DNA from 3 places in the Rhodoferax sp. LS1R11 genome. Region 3 is predicted to be linked to each of the others. Evidence: predicted binding sites of a transcription regulator. Region 3 holds the regulator's gene; each other region holds the start of a gene.
The links. The regulator LexA, encoded in region 3, represses DNA repair genes until DNA is damaged. The targets are predictions, from matches to a motif close to ACTGTATNNNNATACAGT.
Positions count from the first base shown of each region.

Region 1: a site for LexA is predicted at 1,923-1,940, ahead of AC097N_RS12630 (error-prone DNA polymerase). Genes of this name have one in related genera too.
Region 2: a site for LexA is predicted at 2,233-2,250, ahead of recA (recombinase RecA). Genes of this name have one in related genera too.

Region 1 covers NZ_JBWMAW010000009.1:146,172-153,499, forward strand. Annotated here, with positions in the region: gene AC097N_RS12630 (error-prone DNA polymerase) at 1-1,863, opposite strand, end outside; gene AC097N_RS12635 (alpha/beta fold hydrolase) at 2,084-3,055, shown strand; gene AC097N_RS12640 (hypothetical protein) at 3,062-3,364, shown strand; gene AC097N_RS12645 (Y-family DNA polymerase) at 3,377-4,768, opposite strand; gene imuA (translesion DNA synthesis-associated protein ImuA) at 4,737-5,483, opposite strand; gene AC097N_RS12655 (2-hydroxymuconic semialdehyde dehydrogenase) at 5,708-7,168, shown strand; gene dmpE (2-oxopent-4-enoate hydratase) at 7,177-7,328, shown strand, end outside.
Region 2 covers NZ_JBWMAW010000002.1:385,274-392,601, reverse strand. Annotated here, with positions in the region: gene AC097N_RS04470 (sensor histidine kinase N-terminal domain-containing protein) at 1-906, opposite strand, end outside; gene AC097N_RS04465 (response regulator) at 903-1,577, opposite strand; gene AC097N_RS04460 (MarR family winged helix-turn-helix transcriptional regulator) at 1,676-2,149, opposite strand; gene recA (recombinase RecA) at 2,304-3,386, shown strand; gene recX (recombination regulator RecX) at 3,462-3,923, shown strand; gene argC (N-acetyl-gamma-glutamyl-phosphate reductase) at 3,927-4,862, opposite strand; gene sucC (ADP-forming succinate--CoA ligase subunit beta) at 5,051-6,220, shown strand; gene sucD (succinate--CoA ligase subunit alpha) at 6,230-7,123, shown strand; gene AC097N_RS04430 (TerC family protein) at 7,245-7,328, shown strand, end outside.
Region 3 covers NZ_JBWMAW010000004.1:70,665-77,992, reverse strand. Annotated here, with positions in the region: gene AC097N_RS06990 (3-hydroxyacyl-CoA dehydrogenase) at 167-1,687, opposite strand; gene AC097N_RS06985 (hypothetical protein) at 1,851-3,296, shown strand; gene AC097N_RS06980 (D-2-hydroxyacid dehydrogenase family protein) at 3,365-4,372, opposite strand; gene AC097N_RS06975 (hypothetical protein) at 4,460-4,768, opposite strand; gene lexA (transcriptional repressor LexA) at 4,790-5,464, opposite strand; gene AC097N_RS06965 (asparaginase) at 5,575-6,573, shown strand; gene adk (adenylate kinase) at 6,593-7,249, opposite strand.

The sequences.
Region 1 (7,328 bases), on a different contig from region 3:
GGGGCGCACGATGGCCACCTCCACCACCAGGTCGTAAAAACAGCGTGGCTTGAGGCGCGGCAGCATCGACATTTGCGCCCGGCTCTCGATCTGGAACACGCCCACGGTGTCGGCCTGGCAGATCATGTCAAACGTGGCCTCATCGTCGGGTGGAATGTCCTGCATGCGCAGAACAGTGCCGCGCTGCTGGCCGACCAGATCGAGGCAGCGGCGAAGGGCACTGAGCATGCCCAGGGCCAACACATCGACCTTGAGCAGGCCCATGGCGTCCAGGTCGTCCTTGTCCCACTGGATGATGGAGCGGTTCGGCATGGCGGCATTTTCAACCGGCACCAGGCGCGTGAGCTTGCCTTGGGTAAGCACAAAGCCACCCACGTGCTGGCTCAGGTGGCGTGGAAAACCCAGCAGCTGGCGGCTCAAATCGAGCCAGAGGTCCAGCACCGCGGTGCCCGGTTTGTCATCCGCAGGACCCAGATGGTCCAGCGCGGATTGCAGCCGCTCGGCCAGCAACTCGCGGCTGTACATGCCGGGGTGCTCCTTGGCCATGGCGGTGATGAGGGCCTCGCCAATGCCCAGCGCCCGACCGACGTCGCGCAAGGCGCTGCGCGGGCGGTAGCTGATGACAGTGGCTGCAATGGCCGCGCGCTCGCGGCCGTATTTTTGGTAGATGTACTGGATGACTTCTTCGCGCCGGTCGTGCTCAAAGTCCACGTCAATGTCGGGCGGCTCGTTGCGGGCGCGGCTGATGAAGCGCTCGAACAACAGGTTGGAATGCGCCGGGTCCACCTCGGTCACGCCCAGGCAGTAGCACACCGCCGAGTTGGCGGCCGAGCCGCGCCCCTGGCACAGGATGTGCCGGCTGCGCGCAAAACGCACGATGTCGTGCACGGTCAGGAAATACATCTCGAACTGCAGCTCGGCAATCAGCGCCAGCTCGTGGTCCACCTGTTTCTCGACGGTGGGCGGCATACCCTGCGGGTAGCGTGTGTGTGCGCCTTCAAGCGTGAACTGGCGCAGTGTTTGCGCGGGATTCAGGCCGGGCAAGACGGTTTCCATCGGGTACTGGTAACGCAACTCGTCCAGGCTGAAGTTGCAGCGCGCGGCGATGGTGAGGGTGTTGGCCAGCAGCGCAGGCGGGTAAATCCGGCCCAGGCGCTCGCGCGAACGCAGGTGGGCTTCGGCATTGATTTGCAACGCAAAACCGCACGCATTCACCGTCGTCCCCAGGCGCACGGCGGTGAGCACGTCTTGCAGCGGCTTGCGCGAGCGCACATGCAGGTGCACCTGGCCGGTGGCCACCAGCGGCACACCAGTGAGGGCGGCCACCTGCGTGCGTTGGTGCAACTGCAGCGCATCGTCCGGCCCCAGCAGCAAGCTCACGCACAACCACAAATTTATACTAAATAAGCCTCTAGCCCTGATGGACAGTGCGCAAGCAGCTTCCATATTGATAGCAGATGGCAAGACCAGCAACACCTCACACCCTGCCAGCAGATGCCAGGGCGCGTCAGCCCACGTCAACCGGTACTGGCCTTTGGGCGCGGCCATGCGTGCACAGGTGATGAACTCACACAGGTCACCCCAGCCCGCCAGGTCATGCGGCAAGGCGATGAGGGTGGCGCCCTCCACCGCAAACTCGGCCCCCGGCAGCAATTTCAGCCCCCGCTTTTTGGCCTCAACATGCGCGCGCACCAACCCGGCGACCGAGCACTCGTCCGTGATGGCCAGCGCCGTGTAGCCCAGCGCCGCGGCACGCGCCACCAGCTCTTCCGGGTGCGAGGCGCCGCGCTGGAAGCTGAAGTTGCTGAGGCAATGCAGTTCGGCGTAGTCGGGCAAAGGGGCGAAAAGGGCTAAGGGCTCCATGAGGTTCGGTCACCACTGACCTCGGCAATGAAGCTTCGGATCACTGGTTTTGACAAATAACTGTTTATTCGTACAGTATAAAGAAATCATCCCAACCATGGGGTGAGGTTCCAGCATTTGCCATCTGGCGACTTGTGTTGCGTTGGGTCAACAGCGCACGGGGTCGGCTTCATAAGATGACTTGACACCAGAACCACCCACAGACAAATCCTCAACTCTGATGAAAAAAACCACCCCCCTCACCATCAGCATCGCCGTCGCCGCCTTGATCGCGGCCGGGTTGGTCTGGTGGCAATTCACCCGTGACATCGCGCAAGCGAAGGTCCGTGCCGCCCAGGGCGCGGTGGTGGCCCAAACCCGCTGCGGCCCCATTGAGTATCAAGAGGCGGGCGCCGGCACACCCGTGCTCATGGTTCACGGCAGCGGCGGCGGGCACGACCAGGGCATGGCCTTCGCGGCTCCTCTGGTGCGCCACGGCATACGGGTCATCGCCATGTCCCGCTTCGGTTATCTGGGCACGCCGATGCCAACGGAGACATCAGCTGCGGCCCAGGCAGATGCGCACGCGTGCCTGCTTGACGCGCTGGGCATTCAGAAGGCGGGAGTCATTGGCGGCTCGGCGGGCGCCTTGTCGGCGATGCAAATGGCCATCCGCCATGCGGACCGTGTCAGCGCACTCGCGTTAATCGTGCCCATTGCCTATAAGCCCAGCACACAGGCCGAGGTGGCCTCACCGCTGTCGCCCTGGGTCGGGAAAGTATTGATGCGGCTGATCAGCTCTGACTTCCTGTTTTGGGCGGGCCTTGAGGTGGCGCGCGACCAGATCCTCCGCATCGTTCAGGCTACGCCCCCCGATCAGGTGAAGGTCGCCAGCCCACAAGAACGCGCGCGGGTTTATGCGATGGCCGACAACATCCTGCCTGTGTCAGTTCGGGCCTTGGGTCTGGAGGCTGACTCACAACTGGCCAACGTCAGCACTCGCTACTCCCTGGAGCTGATTCGCGCCCCCACTCTCATCATCAGCGCACGTGATGACGGTTATGGCACGTTCGACGGTGCGCAGTACACCGCCAGCCAGATCCAAGGCGCCCGGTTCATCGGGTACAACACCGGCGGCCACGTTTTGGTCGGACACGACGACGAAGTACAGTCAGAATTGGTTAAATTGATCCTCACCTCAGCCAAACGCTGACGCACCATGAAACCGACCAAACAAGAACCCAGGAAACCGCGTCTGAGCGAAGTGATTTTGATTGGCTGCCTCTCCTTTGCAGTAGCTGCATTCGGCGTCTTCATCATCCTGCAGGAGCGGTCTGTCGGCAAGACACGCCAAGGCAGTATCGTGATCTCGGAGGGTTGGCCCGCCATCTGGAACGGCGTCTTTTTTTTCGGGTTCGCGATGATCATGCTGTCCATCGTTCTGCCCACGCGAATTCGATCCTGGGTGCTGGCGTTGGGCGCAGTCACCGCGATAGGGTCAGTGGTGCTGGCCTTGGTATGACAGACAAACGCCCTACGCAAACACCCCATGCAAATACCAGTCCGACCGCGCGCCCGCCAGGCGTTGCGCTCCACCCTGCCCGCCTAGCCGTTCGCGATAAATCCACAGCAGCCCCATCTGCTCGCTGCGCGCCAGAAAGTAGTCGCGCAGGGCGCACTCGCCATCGTCCTGGGCCACACCCCACCACCCGGCCTCCAGCCGCTGCGGGCCGGCCAGCAGGGTGAGGGGTCCCTCACACTGCGGCACGTGCTGGCGCACCGGCAGCTTCAGGGCTTGCGGCAGCAGCCAGGTGGGGTACAGGACATCGGTCTTTTCTTGTTTTTTTATGCCTTTTAGGCCTCTAGCCAAGGCAGGACGTGCGGGAGTAGCTATTGAATTAATAGCACGTTCAAATGAAGTGGAAGATGCCGTTCTTGATGCGGGCTGCCACACCTGCATGCGCTCGGGGCGGTGGTCGGCGCAGGGCACGGCGTGCAGCACGTGGTCGGCGCCCAGCCGGGCACTCAGTCGCTCCAGCAAATGGTGCAGGCTGTCGCCCTGGCGCACGTCGTCAGGCAGCAGGCTGGCCGTGGCGCCGGACAGGGCGGCGGTTTCCAGCGAGCGCAGGTGCAGGTACAAGGCCGGTGCGTGCAGCGTGACACGCGCCAGATGCTCGGCCAGCAGGCGCTGCAAATGGCTCATGTCCAACGTGGGCTCGGCGGTGCGCAGCACCAGGTGGCCCTGGGCGGCGTCTTGGCGGCGCACATCCATCTTCCAGCCCAGCTCCAGCGCCAGAATGCCGCGCTGGCGGGCCTGCAGCCACACGTGCAGTTGCGCCAGCAGGCGGCGCGCCCCAAACATCAGGGCCGGGGCGTTGTCGACACGCGCGGCCAGTTCGAGCTTGGCAAAAAAGACGTCGGGCAGTTCCAGCCAGGGGTACAACTCGGGCTTGTCGCCGTAGGCGCGGTCCAACGCATCCAGCAGGGGCGCACCAAAACGCCGTGCCACGCCGCCACGCGGCAGCGCGCGCAACTGGCCCCAGCAAGTGCAGCCCATGCGCGCCAGCGTGGGCAGGTGCGCGCGGGCGGCGGCCAACGTGGACAGCGGCAATTCATTCGGCTTGCGCGGCACAGACTTGGTCAGTTGCAGGCGGGCAAGCGCTATCAAAGATGTAGCTGCCTGCGCACAGTGGACGGAGGCTACCGGCTTGTTTGATGTAAATATATGGCGCAGCATCGCTTGGCGCCCGCCCAGCAGGCGCTCGCTGGCCGACACTTCCATGAGCAAGGCGTCTTCGAGCCGCGCCACCTTGGGGGTGAACTGCAAGGCCCACCAGCCCAGCGCCCCCAGGGGGTCGGCGAGCTGGGGGGCGGTCAAGGCGGCGTCGGCCTCTTCAGGCTGCGGCTGCAAGGCAATCCAGTGCATCACGCCCTCCTGGTTGAACGCCTTGCGCAGACGCGCCCTGCTCCGCACTCAAGGCCAGCAAGGTGGCCAGCCGTGCCGGGCGGGCTGGCAACTGCAGGACGTGCGCCAGCGGCGGGCCGCGCCGCTTGAGCACCTGCACCTGCAAGGCATCGAGCGTGCTGTCAGCCCCTGCCGAACCCGAGATCAGGAGGCGCAGCACGGCGGGCGACGACTCCCCTTGCGCCTGCGCGGGCCGCATCACGAACAACAATTTGTTGTGCGCCGCCGCGGCAATTTGGAGGCGGCGCAGTTGGTCGAGCCGCGCCTGCGGCAGCCAGGCCAGCACGGCGGCCACATCGGCACAGCGCAGGGCCTGCTCGGCCGCCCACAGGCGCTCGTTGGCCAAAGACGCCTTGACCCACAGCAGGCGTTGGGCATCAAAACCCTGCCCGCCCAAGCCCGGGCCAAACGGCACATGGGGCGCGCCCACCAGCAGCACCGGCCCGCGTTGTACCTGGCGCAAGGCGGGCAAGAGCAGGCGCCACTCCTGCAGGCCACTGTGCAGTTGCAAAATTTCACTGATGCCGCCCACCGGCCAGCCACCACCCGGCAACTGCGCGTCCAGCGCGGGGTGGCCCGTGGCCACCGTCGTCCCCATGGCGCTGCCCAGCTCATCGGCGCGCCAGACGGCGTCACCAAAGTCGGCAGCGGGATGGAGCAAGGGGCGGGCAGCCATGAGAAATCACTGATTTTTACTGTACAAATACACAGTATAGCGATTCAGGCGGGTTGGCGTCTTGTCTATTTGCGCAGCGGACATTCCCGCGCTTGTACGCCGAGTGATTCATACCATCGTGGTATGAGTGATACCAACCGAAGGTATTGGACCGCACAAGCAGCGATTCCTAAACTACCGTGGCGCATTGAAAAAACTACCTATTCAAACCAAGAGAGCAAGCTATGCAGGAGATACTTCATTTCATCAACGGTCAGTTTGTCCCATCCACCAGCGGTAAAACGTTCGAAAAACGCTCTCCACTGGACAACAGCTTGCTGGGCACGGTTGCCGAGGGCGGACTGTCTGAGGTCGATGCCGCCGTCATCGCTGCGCGGGGTGCACTCCAGGGTGAATGGGGCCGCATGAGCGTTGAGAAGCGTGTGGCCATGCTGCATGCCGTGGCCGACGGCATCACCCAGCGCTTTGATGAGTTTGTGGCGGCCGAGGAAGCCGATACCGGCCAACCCCACCATGTCATTGCCCACGCTTTTGTGCCACGCGGTGCGGCCAATTTCAAGGTATTTGCCGACATTGTCAAGAACGTGCCCACCGAGTCCTTCCAGATGGATACGCCGGACGGACGGGGCGCATTGAACTACGCCGTGCGCAAACCCAAAGGCGTGATCGGTGTCATCAGTCCCTGGAATGCACCTTTTCTGCTCATGACCTGGAAAGTGGGCCCGGCGCTGGCCTGCGGCAACACCGTCATCGTGAAGCCCTCGGAAGAGACCCCCCGAACCGCGACCTTGCTCGGTGAAGTCATGAATTCAGTTGGCATCCCGCCCGGTGTGTACAACGTCGTGCACGGATTCGGACCGAATGCAGCCGGTGAATTCATCACCCAACATGAAGGCGTCGACGCCATCACCTTCACAGGTGAGACGCGCACCGGCACGGCCATCATGAAAGCGGCGGCCAATGGCATCCGTGATGTGTCTTTTGAATTAGGCGGAAAAAATGCCGGAATCGTCTTCTCGGACTGCAACTTTGATGATGCAGTCGAAGGAATCTTCCGCTCCTCCTTCATGAACACCGGCCAGGTTTGTCTGGGCACCGAACGCGTCTATGTGGAGCGCTCCATTTTTGAGCCGTTTGTCGCGGCCCTCAAAAAGAAATGCGAAACGGTCCAATACGGACGTCCCAACGACCCAGGTGCCAACTACGGCCCACTCATCAGCCAAGAGCACAGGCAAAAGGTGCTGTCTTACTACGCCAAGGCCATCGCCGAAGGGGCCACCCTGGTAACTGGCGGTGGTGTACCCGATATGCCTACCGCGCTGCAAAGCGGCTTCTGGGTGCAACCCACCATTTGGACCGACCTGCCAGAGAGCGCATCGGTGGTGCAGGAAGAGATTTTCGGCCCCTGCTGCCACATCCGCCCCTTCGATACCGAAACGGAAGTCGTCAGCCTGGCAAACGCCAACCGATACGGCTTGTCCACCACCATCTGGACCAATGACCTCGGACGCGCCCACCGCGTGGCCCATGCCGTCGACGTGGGCATTACCTGGGTGAACAGCTGGTTCCTGCGCGACCTGCGCACCCCCTTTGGCGGCTCCAAGCAGTCCGGCATTGGAAGGGAAGGTGGCGTCCACTCCCTGGAGTTCTATACCGATACGCGCAACATTTGTATCAAGTTTTAAGAGGCAACATGGATCAACAAAAAATCGAAGCCTATGGAGATCTGCTCTATGAGGCCTGGCTGGCGCGGCGTGTGGTGCGCCCTTTGCTGGAAAGCGTACCTGGCATCACCATTGAAAACGCCTACGCCATTCAGTCCCGCATGGTCAACCGCCGAATCGA
Region 2 (7,328 bases), on a different contig from region 3:
CAGCAACTGGTTGACGGTGTGGGTGGCCCGGATGCTGGCACGACCAATCTGGCGCAGCGATTGTTTGAGCTCTTCGGCGCTGGCGCCTTCGCGCTGAGCCAGGTCGGCCTGCATGCGCAGGCCCGCCAGTGGCGTTTTGAGCTGGTGGGCCGCGTCGGCCAGAAAACGTTTTTGCGTAGCGATGGAGTCTTTGAGCCGCATCAGCAGGTCATTGACGGAATACACCAGGGGGGCGACTTCCATGGGCACGGCTTGGGCATCGATGGGGCTCAAGTCATCGGGTTTGCGGGCACGGATGCGCTCTTCCAGCCGGTTGAGGGGCTTGATGGCCTGCACCAGCGCCAGCCACACCAGCAGCACTGCCATGGGCAGGATGACGAACTGCGGCAGCATCACGCCCTTGACAATCTCAGTGGCCAGGATGGAGCGCTTTTCCATGGTCTCGGCCACCTGCACCAGAGCGGGTTTCGACCCGGGCAAGGGCAGCTGGACCCAGGTGTAGGCCACCTTGACATCGGCGCCCAGCACCTCGTCGTCCCGGATGCGCACTTCGCCAAGCACCACGCGTTCCTCTTCCGGGGGCAGGGGCAGCGCACGCTCGCCAGCCAGGTACTCGCCTTTGGCGCCCAGCACCTGGTAGTAGACGGTGTCCGAGTCGTCCGCCCGCAGCAGCTCGCGGGCGGGCAGGGGGAGGTTGAATTGCACGCGGTTGTTGCTGACCGTGACGAGTTGCGCCAGCGCGCCCACGTTGTATTCCAGCGCCCGGTCAAACGGCTTGCCGGCAATGCTCTGTGCCACCAGCCAGGTCAGCACCAGACTGATGGGCCACAGCAACAGCAGTGGCGTGAGCATCCAGTCCAGGATTTCGCCGAACAGCGAGCGCTGTTCGCGGTGAAAGATGTTCACCCCGGTATCTTCTCCAGGCAGTAGCCCAGCCCCCGCACGGTGGCAATGCGGATCGGACCTTTTTCAATCTTTTTGCGCAGGCGGTGAATGTAGACCTCAATGGCGTTGTTGCTCACCTCCTCACCCCATTCGCACAGGCGCTCCACCAGCTGGTCTTTGCTGACCAGGCGGCCGGAGCGCTGCAGCAGCACTTCAAGCAGGCCCAGTTCACGGGCCGACAGTTCGACCATGACGCCGTCAATCGTGGCCACGCGGCCGGACTGGTCGTAAATCAGGGGGCCGTGTTTGATCGTGCTGCTGGCCGACCCCATGCCACGGCGGCTTAAAGCGCGCACGCGCGCTTCCAGCTCGGACAAACTGAAGGGTTTGGCCATGTAGTCGTCGGCGCCATAGTCCAGGCCTTTGACACGCTCTTCCACGCTGTCGGCAGCCGTCAAGATCAGCACCGGCAGGGAGGAACCTCGGGCACGGAGTTTTTTCAGCACTTCCAGGCCATGCATCTTGGGCAGGCCCAGGTCGAGAATCAGCAGGTCGAATTCGGTGTTGGTCATGAGCGCGGCATCGGCTTCGGTGCCACTGGCCACGTGGTCCACCGCGGCGCCTGAGCTGCGCAAGGTTCGCAGCAAGCCATCGGCCAGGACTTGGTCATCTTCTGCAATCAGAATTCGCATGTCTGTCTCCTTGTTGTTGTCGCCCGTGTGGCGTTCCGGTTTTTATTCATTCTAGGCTTCCCCGCACAGGGCCGTGGCTGGAAATGCGGGGGCACCGCTCAAGATGCATAGGCCTCCAGACCAATGGCAATGACGGTCGCTACTTCATCCCCCACGGCGGCCCGCAGCTCGGCTTCTGCCTGCGCCACGGCCTGCTCAAACGCATGCAGCCAGCTCAGTCCGACGGGGGTGAACACAATGCGCCGGGCCCGGGCGTCGCGCGCATCGGGCAGGCGGGTGACCAGGCCCCAGGCCTCGCATTGTTCGACGAGTTTGCCCATGGCCTGTTTGGTCATGTTGGCGCGTTGCGCCAGGTCGGTCAGGCGCGAGCCATCGAGCGCCAGATGCCGGGTGATGTGGACGTGGGACGCACTCAAGCACCCCCTGGCCGCCAGGTTGGACAGGGCCAGCGGCACATCTTCGTTGCGGGCCATCAGGGACAGCACGCGGGCGTCAAACCGTTGCAGCGCCAGGTTCATCCAGTGCCCCAAATGGGCCTGCCGCCAGCCCGCGGTGATGTGGGTTTCTTGCATGGCTTAAATAGTAAGCTAAATTGACTAAAAAATCTGTTTACAGATTTGAACCACGCAAGATAAACTACTGTTCAAGCATCCAGCCTGTTATTAAAAACAGACGTCTTGCCAGATTCACCGCCAACCCCAGTCATTGATATTCAAGGAGATTTCCATGGACGCACCCGTCAAAGCCCCGACCGCCGTGAACAGCGAAAAAGCCAAAGCCCTGCAAGTGGCCTTGGCCCAGATTGAAAAGCAGTTTGGCAAAGGCACCATCATGCGCCTGGGTGAGGGCGAGGTGATTGAAGACATCCAGGTGGTCTCTACCGGCTCATTGGGCTTGGACATTGCCCTGGGCGTTGGCGGTTTGCCACGTGGCCGGGTGGTAGAAATCTACGGCCCCGAGTCGTCGGGCAAGACCACGCTCACGCTGCAGGTCATTGCTGAAATGCAAAAAATTGGCGGTCAGTGCGCGTTTGTGGATGCCGAGCACGCCCTGGACATTCAATATGCCCAAAAACTGGGTGTGAACCTGCAGGATTTGCTGATCAGCCAGCCCGACACCGGCGAACAGGCGCTTGAAATTGTGGACAGCCTGGTGCGTTCGGGGGCGGTTGACCTGATCGTGGTGGACTCGGTGGCGGCCTTGACGCCCAAAGCCGAGCTGGAAGGTGAAATGGGCGACTCCTTGCCCGGCCTGCAGGCACGTTTGATGAGCCAGGCCCTGCGCAAGCTCACCGCCCACATCAAGAAGACCAACTGCATGGTGATTTTCATCAACCAGATTCGCATGAAGATTGGCGTCATGTTTGGTTCGCCCGAGACCACGACGGGCGGCAATGCCTTGAAGTTTTACGCCTCCGTGCGCCTGGACATTCGCCGTACCGGCACCATCAAAAAAGGCGATGAGGCCATTGGCAACGAGACCAAAGTCAAGGTCGTCAAGAACAAGGTGGCGTCGCCGTTCAAGACGGCCGAATTTGATATTTTGTTCGGTGAGGGCATCAGCCGTCACGGCGAAATCATTGACATGGGCGTGACCGCCAACATCCTGGACAAGTCGGGCGCCTGGTATGCCTACAACGGCGAAAAAATCGGCCAAGGCCGCGACAACGCTCGTGAGTTCCTGCGTGAAAACCCCGAGTTGTCGCGTGAAATTGAAAACAAGGTGCGGGCCTCGCTGGGCATTCCCTTGGTGCCGGGCGGTGAAGCGCCTGAGGTGAAAACCAAGGTTTCAAGCAAAAAAGCCGCCTAGCCCAGGTAGGCCGTGCACAAGTAGCTATCAAATCAGTAGCATTTAATGGTGGCTTGTGAGGCGTAAAAAACAGCCATGTCATTCGACCAACCCTCATTAAAAGGCCGCGCGCTAAGGCTACTCAGCGGCCGCGAGCACTCGCGGGCCGAACTGGAGCGCAAGCTCGCGAGCTTTGAGGAAGAGCCTGGCACGCTGGCCCAGGCGCTGGATGAATTGCAGGCCAAAGGCTTTATCAACGAGCAGCGCGTGATTGAGTCCGTGGTTCACCGCCGCGCAGGCAAGCTGGGCACGGCGCGCATCAAGCAGGAGTTGCAGGGCAAAGGCCTGGACTCCGCGGCTGTCGCCGAAGCCCTGCAAGGTTTGCAGGCCACGGAACGCGAACGGGCGCTGGAGGTTTGGCGCAAGAAATTCGGTGCGCCACCCGAGGACGCCCAAGCCGCCGCCAAACAGATGCGGTTTTTGGCGTCACGCGGGTTTGGCGCGGATGCCATCCGGCGCGTGGTGACCGGCGCTGACCGGCTCACCGACGAGAACTGAGCCTCAGAGCCCCAGCATCAGCTTCAGGTTTTGGACCGCCGCACCGCTGGCGCCTTTGCCCAGATTGTCCAGGCGGGCCACCAGCACGGCGTGGTGAAAGCTGTCATCCGCGTCGTTGTTGGCAAACACACGAAGTTCCATTTTGTTGGTGTCGGCCAGTGCCAGGGCATCGAGCTTGTTGTCCGGTGTGGCGGGCTCAACGCTGACCCATTCGCTGCCCGCATAGTGTTGGGCCAACGCGTCATGCAAGTCTTTGGCGCTGGGTTGGCCGGGCAACAAATCGAGGTCCAGCGGCAGCTGCACCAGCATGCCCTGGCGGAAATTGCCGACAGACGGAATGAAAACCGGGCGCCGCGTCAGACCGCTGTATTTCATGATTTCGGGCAGGTGCTTGTGCTTCAGGCCCAGGCCGTACAGTTCAAACGCAGGCGCTTCGCCTTTTTCATACGCCTCGATCATGGGACGACCGCCACCCGAATACCCGCTGATGGACGGCAGCGTGAGTGAATGATCCTTGGGGATCAGGCCCGCATCAACGAGTGGTCGGATGAGGGCAATGGCGCCAGTGGCATAGCAGCCTGGGTTGGCGACGCGACGCGATTGCGTCACCGCCTCTTTTTGCCCCTGCATGAGTTCGGGAAAACCAAACACCCAGCCCGCCATGGTTCTGTGTGCGGTCGAGGCGTCGATGATTTTGGGACCTGTTCGGCCCGAGGCTTTTTCCATCTCGTCAATCATCGCAACCGATTCAAGTGCGGCGTCATCGTGCAGACAAAGCACCACCAGATCGACTTGCGCCATCAAGGCGCGTTTGGCCCCGGCATCCTTGCGCAATTCGGGAGAAATGCTGACCAGTTCAATGCCGGGCATTGACTGGAGCCGCTCGCGGATTTGAAGCCCGGTGGTGCCTGCTTCGCCGTCAATGAATACTTTATGCATGTCTGCCCCTTGCTCGTCAGTTTCTATTCAGATGCACATTCATATAATTATGAATTATGCGAGTGGCGCCCCAGCCCTGTTTTGGTGCGCTGCAACATGATACAGTCCTCGACTGCTTAGCCCAGTGCCGCCCGCAGAGCTTTCGTTGTGTGGCCGGATAAAAATAATCCATTCCTGAGAGAGTCCTCATGAAGATTCACGAATACCAAGGCAAGGAAATCTTGCGCCAAGCTGGTGTGCCGGTGCCTCGCGGCATCCCGGCCTTCACCGTTCAAGAAGCGGTGGAAGCCGCTCAAAAACTCGGCGGCCCCGTGTGGGTTGTCAAGGCGCAAATCCACGCCGGTGGCCGTGGCAAGGGCGGCGGCGTCAAGCTGGCCCGTTCCATTGAAGACGTCAAAAAAATCGCGGGTGAAATTCTGGGCATGCAGCTCATCACTCACCAGACGGGCCCCGAAGGTCAAAAAGTCCGCCGCCTGCTGATTGAAGACGGCGCTGACATCAAAAAAGAATACTACGTGTCCGCTGTGACCGACCGTGCCACGCAACGCGTCGCCATGATCGTCTCCAGCGAAGGCGGCATGGACATCGAGGAAGTGGCCCACTCCACCCCCGAGAAAATCCTGACAGAAATCGTCGACCCGGCGACTGGTCTGACCGAAGTGCAAGCCAAAAAATTGGCCGATGCCATTGGCGTGCCTGCCGGTTCTACAGCGCAAGCTGTGGATGTGTTGCAAAAGCTGTACAAGGTGTACATGGACACCGACGCGTCGCTGGTCGAAATCAACCCCCTGATTCTCGAAGGCAACGGCGGCATAAAGGCCATTGACGCGAAGTTCAACTTCGACGCCAACGCGCTGTTCCGCCACCCGGAAATCGTGGCCTACCGCGATCTGGACGAAGAAGATCCGGCCGAAGTCGAAGCTTCAAAGTTTGACCTCGCTTACATCAGCCTGGACGGCGATATCGGTTGCCTGGTCAACGGCGCCGGTCTGGCCATGGCCACCATGGACACCATCAAGTTGTTTGGCGCTGAGCCAGCCAACTTCCTGGACGTGGGCGGCGGCGCGACTCCCGAGAAGGTGACAGAAGCCTTCAAGATCATGTTGAAAAACCCCAAGGTCAAGGCCATTTTGGTCAACATCTTCGGCGGCATCATGAAGTGCGACACCATCGCGACGGGCGTGATCACGGCTTGCAAAGCCACCAACCTGAACGTGCCGCTGGTCGTGCGCATGAAGGGCACCAACGAAGAGTTGGGCAAGAAAATGCTGGCCGAGTCCGGTTTGCCCATCATCAGTGCTGACACCATGGCCGATGCGGCCGAAAAAGTGGTTGCCGCCGTCAAAGCCGCCGCATAAGGAACCATCATGTCGATCCTCATCAATAAAGACACCAAAGTCATCACCCAAGGCATCACCGGCAAGACCGGTCAATTCCACACTGAAAAGTGCCAGGAATACGCCAATGGCAAAGAATGTTTCGTCGCGGGTGTGAATCCCAAGAAGGCTGGCGAGTCCATTTTTGGCATTCCAATTTTTGCCTCCGTCTCGGAAGCCGCCAAGAACACTGGCGCCACCGTGTCGGTCATTTACGTGCCCCCAGCGGGTGCAGCCGCTGCGATCTGGGAAGCCGTTGAGGCTGATCTGGACCTGGCGATCTGTATCACCGAAGGCATCCCGGTTCGTGACATGCTGGAACTGCGCAACAAAATGCGCGCCAAAGAAGCGGCTGGCGGCAAGAAAACCTTGTTGCTCGGGCCTAACTGCCCTGGTTTGATCACGCCTGACGAAATCAAGATCGGCATCATGCCCGGTCACATCCACCGCAAGGGTCGCATTGGTGTGGTCAGCCGCTCCGGTACGCTGACCTATGAAGCTGTGGCGCAGTTGACCGAAATCGGTCTGGGCCAGTCTACGGCGGTTGGTATTGGTGGTGACCCCATCAATGGCCTCAAGCACATCGACATCATGCAAGCCTTCAATGACGACCCGGACACCGATGCCGTCATCATGATTGGTGAAATTGGTGGTCCGGACGAAGCCGAAGCGGCTCGTTGGTGCAAGCTCAACATGAAGAAGCCCATCGTCGGTTTCATCGCGGGTGTGACTGCTCCTGCAGGTAAGCGCATGGGCCACGCCGGTGCCTTGATCTCTGGCGGCGCCGACACGGCCGATGCCAAACTGGCAGTGATGGAAGAGTGTGGTTTCACGATCACACGCAATCCATCCGAAATGGCCAAGTTGCTCAAAGCTTTGCTGTAATCTGTCGAGGGCGCCTCATTTGGGCGCCCCTGCGGTTATCCACAATAGAAAGCCGGATTTCCTGAGGGAAAATCCGGCTTTATTGTTTGTATGCCTTGGGCATTGATAAAGAAAGATTACCGTGGAAGAATTCCTAACCGCTCATTTTTGGCTCGCCGTCGGTCAGATCATCATGATCGACATCCTGCTTGGCGGCGATAACGCC
Region 3 (7,328 bases):
GTCGTGTCGTCCAACTGATGGAGCAGCGTCTTGATGATGGTCAACGCGTTCCCCGCGCATCAATAACTCGGCGACAAGTTTGGGGAAAGCACGGATCGCCCTCATGTGCCAGCCTTCAATACCTTGCGCTGTTGCGCTTGAGTTCGGCGGTCATGGTGACGTATTTCTATTCTTCTTCGTGCAACAGGCTCAGACCAATGGCACCACGTCGTCGCAACCACGGACTGGGGCGATAACGCGGGTCCCCGTAAACGGTTTGCATGTTGAACAGCACCTCCAGCATATTGGTCGGACCGTATAGATTGCCCATGGCCAGCGGCCCCATAGGGTAGCCCAGGCCCAGAGTCACCGCAGTTTCCAGGTCTGCGGGCGAGCAGATGCTTTGCTGGCACATGTCGGAGGCAATGTTGACGATGGTCGCAACCACCCGCTGGGTCACGAACCCGCCACTGTCCCGAATAACACTGACCGCCTTGCCATCACGTGCCATCAAGGCATGGGCCGCCCGGCGCATATCAGTCCGGGTCGCCGGATTGGTGGCCAGCACGCGGCGACGTGTGGTCGCGTCGTCGACCAGCATGTCAATACCAATCGTGCGCGCGGGATCGAGCCGCTCAACGACGGCCACGGTGGTCATGTCAAAGCCCAGCGGAGCGACCAGGGTGAGGGCCATGGGTGAGGGGGCCGCGCCTGTTTCGATCCTGGCGCCCAGATTTTTGAGCAATAGCAGCAACTCGGCACGGCGGGAGGCGCGCGGTGAAACCCACACGGGCGGCATCTCATCGACTTCAGGTACCGGGGGCTCCGGGCTGATCTGTGCCAGGCCCGCTTCATACCGGTAAAAGCCTTCACCCACTTTTTTCCCCAACAGGCCCGCGGCCAGCCGTTGAGCCGTGATGACACTGGGCCGATACCTCGGCTCCTCATAGTATTGGCGATAAACCGATTCCATCACAGGGTGGGAGACGTCCAGTGCGGTCAGGTCCATCAGTTCAAACGGGCCGAGTTTGAAGCCGATCTGGTCTTTCAGGATACGGTCAATCGTGGCGAAGTCCGTTACTCCTTCGCTGACGATTCGCAAGGCTTCGGTGCCATAACCGCGACCAGCGTGATTGACAATAAAGCCTGGCGTATCCTGAGCTTGCACTGGTGTGTGCCCCATTTGACGGGTATAAGCGGCCAGATCTGCACAGACGCCTGGACTGGTCTTGAGGCCGGCAATGACCTCCACGACCTTCATCAAAGGGACCGGGTTGAAGAAATGAAAGCCTGCAAACTGTTCAGGACGTTTGAGGCGTGCGGCGATCGCTGTGACTGAAAGCGACGAAGTGTTGGTGACCAGCACCGTGTCTGGCCGTACCATCGCCTCAAGTTCGGCAAACAGGTTCGCCTTGACGTCAAGACGCTCAATCACCGCTTCGATGATCAAATCGCAGCCTGCGAGATCACTCAGCGCATTGGCGCAGAGCAGCCGCGATTTGTAGGCCGCCGCCTGCTCACCCGCCAGTCGCCCTTTTTCACATAGCTTGTCCCACTGAGTGCAAACGGCATGCTGTGCAGTACGGATGGCGTCAATTTGGGTGTCAAACAAACGAACCTCGCTGCCTGCCTGTACCGCAATTTGGGCAATACCACGCCCCATCGCTCCTGCTCCCACAATGCCGATACGGGAAAAATTTGGTTTCATCGTGTGAATTATGGCCGCTTGTTCACGGTCATTGAAGCCTGTTCCGTGTGAGAAAATATTCGTCATGACCTTTTTACCCAAGCTCCAATCCCTGTTGGCAGGCTGGGCACTGCTTTGCGGCACGGCCTCCAGTCTGGCGCTGACCTTGGGGCCGGTAAGCGGCGTGGCACTCGTTGGCAGACCGCTGGATTTGAGTGTTCAGGTCAGGTTTCAGCCAGATGAAGATGTATCGGCATTTTGTTTCGACGCCGACGTTTTTTATGCCGACACGCGCCAGGATACCTCTCGCGTTAAAGTGATTTTCGTGTCTGGCGCCGCCGCCACTGTTGCGAATGTGCGTGTGATGTCTTCGACCTTGATTGACGAGCCAGTCGTTGCCGTCAATTTGCGCGCAGGCTGTTCACAGAAGACGTCGCGTCGTTATGTATTGCTGGCAGACTTTCCAAGTGAGATGTCACTCCCCGCCACCTCTGCCGGGCCAGTGCCCAAGGTGGTGGCCAAGGCAGAAGCCTCGCAATCTGCGCCTGATGTTGTAAAACAAAAGCCGCTCGTGGCCGTCACCGCAGCGAAGCCTGTCGAATTACGCGTGCCAGTCGCAGTGGCCCGGTTCAAGCCAGCCCCGCTACCTCAATTGGTGGAGAAGAAACTGGTGGGTAAATCCCGCTTGCAGCTTGACGCATTTGAGTCTTTTCCCGGCAGCGATTCCGGCCTCAAGTCGAGTCCCGAGCTGTTGACATCCCCCACCGACAGCGTGGAGCGGAGAGCCGAAGCGACTGCCTGGTGGCTGGCATTGAACCGGTCTGCCCAGGACGTGCTGCGTGATTCAGCCAGAACTCAGGGGTTGGAGGAAAACCTGCTCACCTTGCGTGCCCTGGCTGCCAAAAATCAGGCGAGTCAGACGGATTTGATCAACCAGCTGCAACAAGTGGAGTCGCAGCGGTATTCCTCGTCATTGGTGTACGGTCTTCTTGGCTTGTTGTTGTTCACACTTGGCGGTGTGGTTTACCTGTGGCTCCGACAACGTCGTCAACTGGCGCAGTCGCAGGACTGGTGGCGCGAATCGCAAATGGCCGAAGAGTTTCAGGCACCAACGAATGCCAGCCTCGAAAGATTTGATATGACCTATGTGCCAGGGCTTCCGGGCGTGAAGGGGGCGGTGCGCGCGTCTGCCGAAGTCGACCTGGAGTTGAATTCGCTGCTGGCCTCAATTGATAGCCCCTTGCAACCGCCTACGATCCCGGCGGTCATGCCAGGCCAGCAGGTTGCGGCGTTGGATTTTCCTATATCGGAGCGGGGTCGTGACTTTGGGCACAGCATCGCTGGCTCCACGCTGACCTCCAATACCCAGGAACTGTTCGACACCCGCCAACAGGCCGATTTCTTTGTCGCACTGGCGCAGTATGACAAGGCTGTTGAGGTACTCGAGCGTTGTATTCATGGTGGTGGCGAGTCGTCACCGATGGTGTACATGGACCTGTTAAAACTGTTGCACATGATGAACAGAAAAGACGATTTCCAAAACCTGCGCCTGCATTTCAGCAGGCTGTTCAGTATCCATGCAGCTGAGTTTGCGGGGATGAACGCTGAACTCAACGCACTGGATGCCTGAGAGATTTTTGATCCGCCGTTTTAAAAGTTATGCTGGCAGCGCGTTCGTCCAAATAGTCCCGCGTTGGCTCAACGGCGTACTTGCAGGGCGCCTGGATTGACGATATTCGTCGGCGTGCCTTTGATGAAGTTGATGACGTTGTCAAAGGCGGCGCCAAAATACAGCTCGTAACTGTCTTGCTCTACATAGCCGATGTGGGGTGTGCAGATGCAGTTCTCCAGCCGCAGCAGGGCGTGTCCCTGCAAAATGGGCTCGGTTTCAAAAACATCCACCGCCGCCATGCCAGGCCGGCCCCGGTTGAGGGCGCCAATCAAGGCGTCGGGTTCGATCAGTTCAGCGCGAGAGGTGTTGACCAGCAGGGCCGTTGGTTTCATTCGGGCCAGATCGTCCAGACGGACAATGGCCTGGGTGTTGTCGGTCAGGCGCAGATGAAGCGAGAGCACATCGCATTGCTCAAAAAATTCATCCCGGGTGGTTGCTGCTTCAAAGCCATCCATCACCGCTTTTTCTCGGGATGCTTCTCGCCCCCAGACCAGCACTTTCATGCCGAACGCCTTGCCATAGCCGGCGACGAGTTGCCCTATCTTGCCGTAACCCCAGATCCCTAGTGTCTTGCCGTTGAGGACCATGCCGACACCAAAGTTTGGTGGCATGGAACCCGACTTCAAACCGGACTGTTGCCACACGCCATGCTTCAGGTTGCTGATGTAGTGTGGCAGCCGACGCATGGCGGCCATGATGAGTGCCCAAGTGAGTTCGGCAGGGGCTACGGGTGACCCAGAGCCTTCTGCCACCGCAATACCACGCTCGGTGCAGGCGGTGATGTCGACGTGCGGGCCTACGCGGCCGGTTTGCACAATCAGTTTGAGTTTGGGGAGTTTTTCCACCAACTGACGTGTCATGTGAGTCCGCTCGCGGTTCAACACAATCACATCGGCATCCTTGAGCCGAACAGATAACTGACCCAAACCCTTAACCGTGTTGGTGTAAACCTTGGCCTGGTAGGCTTCCAATCTCACCGCGCAGTCGAGCTTTCTAACGGCGTCCTGGTAATCATCAAGAATCACAATATTCATAGAGTGATATTGTGCCTCGGCAATCTGGGTGATTTGGGCGCGACCTCTAACTTACCTCTGGTTACCAAGCGCTATTTGTGTCTGGTTTCAGTGAAGTGCTGCTTCACGCGCTGCAAGGCGGTCGAGCTCGGCACAAACATCGGCCATTCGGCCAGAAATCAGCATGCGCCCTACATGGGCTGGTGCCTGGTCGGCTTCCAGAATGCGGACCACTCGGAGTGGGCGACGCAACGAGGGACTGCCCGTTTTGGCGGTCTCGGGTGGCGTGAACTCATTGAGACGAAGTGCAACATTGACAGGGGCGATTCTTTCACGGGTTGGAATCGGCATCAGCCAGCGCCACAGGCCATGCAAAGGGGCAAAAACTCCGGGAACAGCAGACAGGGCAGTGCTCATTTGGAACCTTTCTGTGGATGTTTACATCAGCATGGTGTTACGAATCAAACCAACGGCCAGACCTTCAATTTCAAATGGCTCACCGGGCTCTACCACGATGGTTTGGTAGTCCGGGTTTTCAGGGTGCAACTCAATCACATCCTTGTTGCGCCGAAAGCGTTTGACGGTGACTTCATCCCCCAGGCGGGCGACCACAATCTGCCCATTCTTGGCGTCTCGGGTGGACTGCACGGCGAGCAGGTCGCCGTCCATGATGCCGGCGTCGCGCATGGACATGCCCCGCACTTTCAGCAGGTAGTCCGGCCGATGCTGAAAGAGGCTGTTTTCCAGGTAGTAGGTCTGGTCGATATGCTCTTGCGCGAGAATAGGAGAGCCCGCGGCTACCCTCCCAATCAGTGGCAACATCAGTTGCGCCATGCCGGGCAGCGTGAGGGAGTACTGCTTGCTGCGCGATTCATTGATAGATCGCAGGGTGTCACTTTTGAGGCGAATGCCGCGTGAGGTGCCGCTGACCAGTTCAATGACGCCTTTGCGTGCGAGTGCCTGCAGGTGTTCTTCCGCGGCATTGGCCGACTTGAAGCCCAGCTCGGTGGCAATTTCAGCCCGGGTAGGCGGTGCGCCAGTGCGGGAGATGGCACTCTGGATGAGTTCCAGAATTTGCTGTTGGCGGGCGGTGAGTTTCGGGCTTTCAAGCATGGCGACTCCTTGGAGGTAGGTGGGTCAGACTGTGATAACAACTGTGGGTTCATACACACTGTCTTGATATCCAGTAGCTGTATTTTTAACCAGTTTTTGAAAGTATGCAAGTGAGTCCAACAAATAGTTCAGAGCGGCTGGTGGTTTTGGGCACAGGCGGCACGATTGCCGGCACCGCTGCCCAGGCCGCCGACAACGTGGGTTACACGGCGGCACAGGTGGGCGTGCAGGTCTTGCTCGATGGCGTTCCGGGGCTGTCGGGGGTGCTGGCCGGCCGCACCTTGCTGGCCGAGCAGGTGGCGCAAATTGACAGCAAGGACATGAGTTTTGCGGTGTGGCAGCAACTGGCGTTGCGGGTGAACCACCATTTGGCGCAGGCGGACGTGAGAGGGGTGGTGATCACTCACGGCACAGACACGCTGGAGGAGACGGCCTTTTTCCTGCACGCAGTCTTGGCGCCGTCATTGCTGGCGCGCAAGCCAGTGGTGTTGACCTGCGCCATGCGGCCAGCCTCCAGTTTGGCGCCTGACGGTCCCCAGAACATGATGGATGCGGTGGCGGTGGCGGTGACGCCTGGGGCACACGGGGTGCTGGTGGTGTGTGCCGGCACCATTCATGGCGCAGTGGATGTGCAAAAAGTCCACACCTACCGGGTGGATGCCTTCAACTCAGGCGACATGGGGCCGCTGGGGTTTGTGGAGGAGGGGTGTGCTCGACTTTCACGAAATTGGCCTGTAGCCCACGTCAATAGTGCGGAAGTAGCTATTGAAAAGATAGCGCCTGCAGGGTTGCCGCGTGTTGAGATTGTGATGAATTTCGCAGGGGCCAGCGGCGCCATTGTGGACGCCTTGTTGCGCCCAGGCGCCCAGTCGGATGGCTGGACACCCTTGCGGGGGCTGGTGGTGGCCGCCACCGGCAACGGCACCATCCATCAGGATCTTGAAGCGGCGCTGATCAGGGCTCAGGCGGTGGGGGTCAAGGTGGTGCGTGCCAGTCGTTGTGCAAACGGTCGTGTGTTGCCAGCGCCGGGACATGCCATCGTTGATTCCCAAGGGCTGTCTCCGGTCAAGGCCCGGGTCGCCCTGATGCTGGAACTGCTGGCGACCTGATGGACGCCAGCAATCGAGGTCAGTTTGCCAATGCCTCGAAGGCGCGGGCCTTGATTTCTTCCACGCTGCCGGTGCCACTGATGGCGCGGTATTGAGGAGCATGGGTTGGGTCTGTTTTGGCCCATCCGGAGTAGTAGTCCACCAGAGGACGCGTCTGGGCGCTGTAGACGTCCAGACGTTTCTTCACAGTTTCTTCCTTGTCGTCTTCGCGCTGGATTAACGCCTCACCCGTGACATCGTCCACACCAGCCACTTTGGGTGGGTTGAACTTGACGTGGTAAGTGCGACCTGACGGAGCGTGTGATCGGCGTCCGCTCATGCGCTCAACGATGGCGTCAAACGGCACATCGATTTCAAGTACGAAGTCGAGCTTGACGCCGGCCGCCTTCATGGCGTCAGCCTGGGGAATGGTGCGTGGGAAGCCATCAAACAGGAAACCCGCTGCGCAGTCAGGCTGTGCAATGCGTTCTTTCACCAGGTTGATGATCAGGTCGTCGCTGACCAAGGCGCCTGCGTCCATGACTTTTTTGGCCTCAATACCCAGGGGTGTGCCCGCTTTGACCGCAGCGCGCAGCATGTCGCCTGTGGAGATCTGTGGAATGCCGTATTTCTGGCAGATGAAAGTGGCTTGTGTGCCTTTGCCAGCGCCGGGCGCGCCCAGAAGAATGAGTCTCATGAATGTCCTTGGATTTATTGAAAATCAGGCAGCAGGGTCGTAGCTTTGTTCGGGCCAATCGACCTGCTTCGTTTCCTTC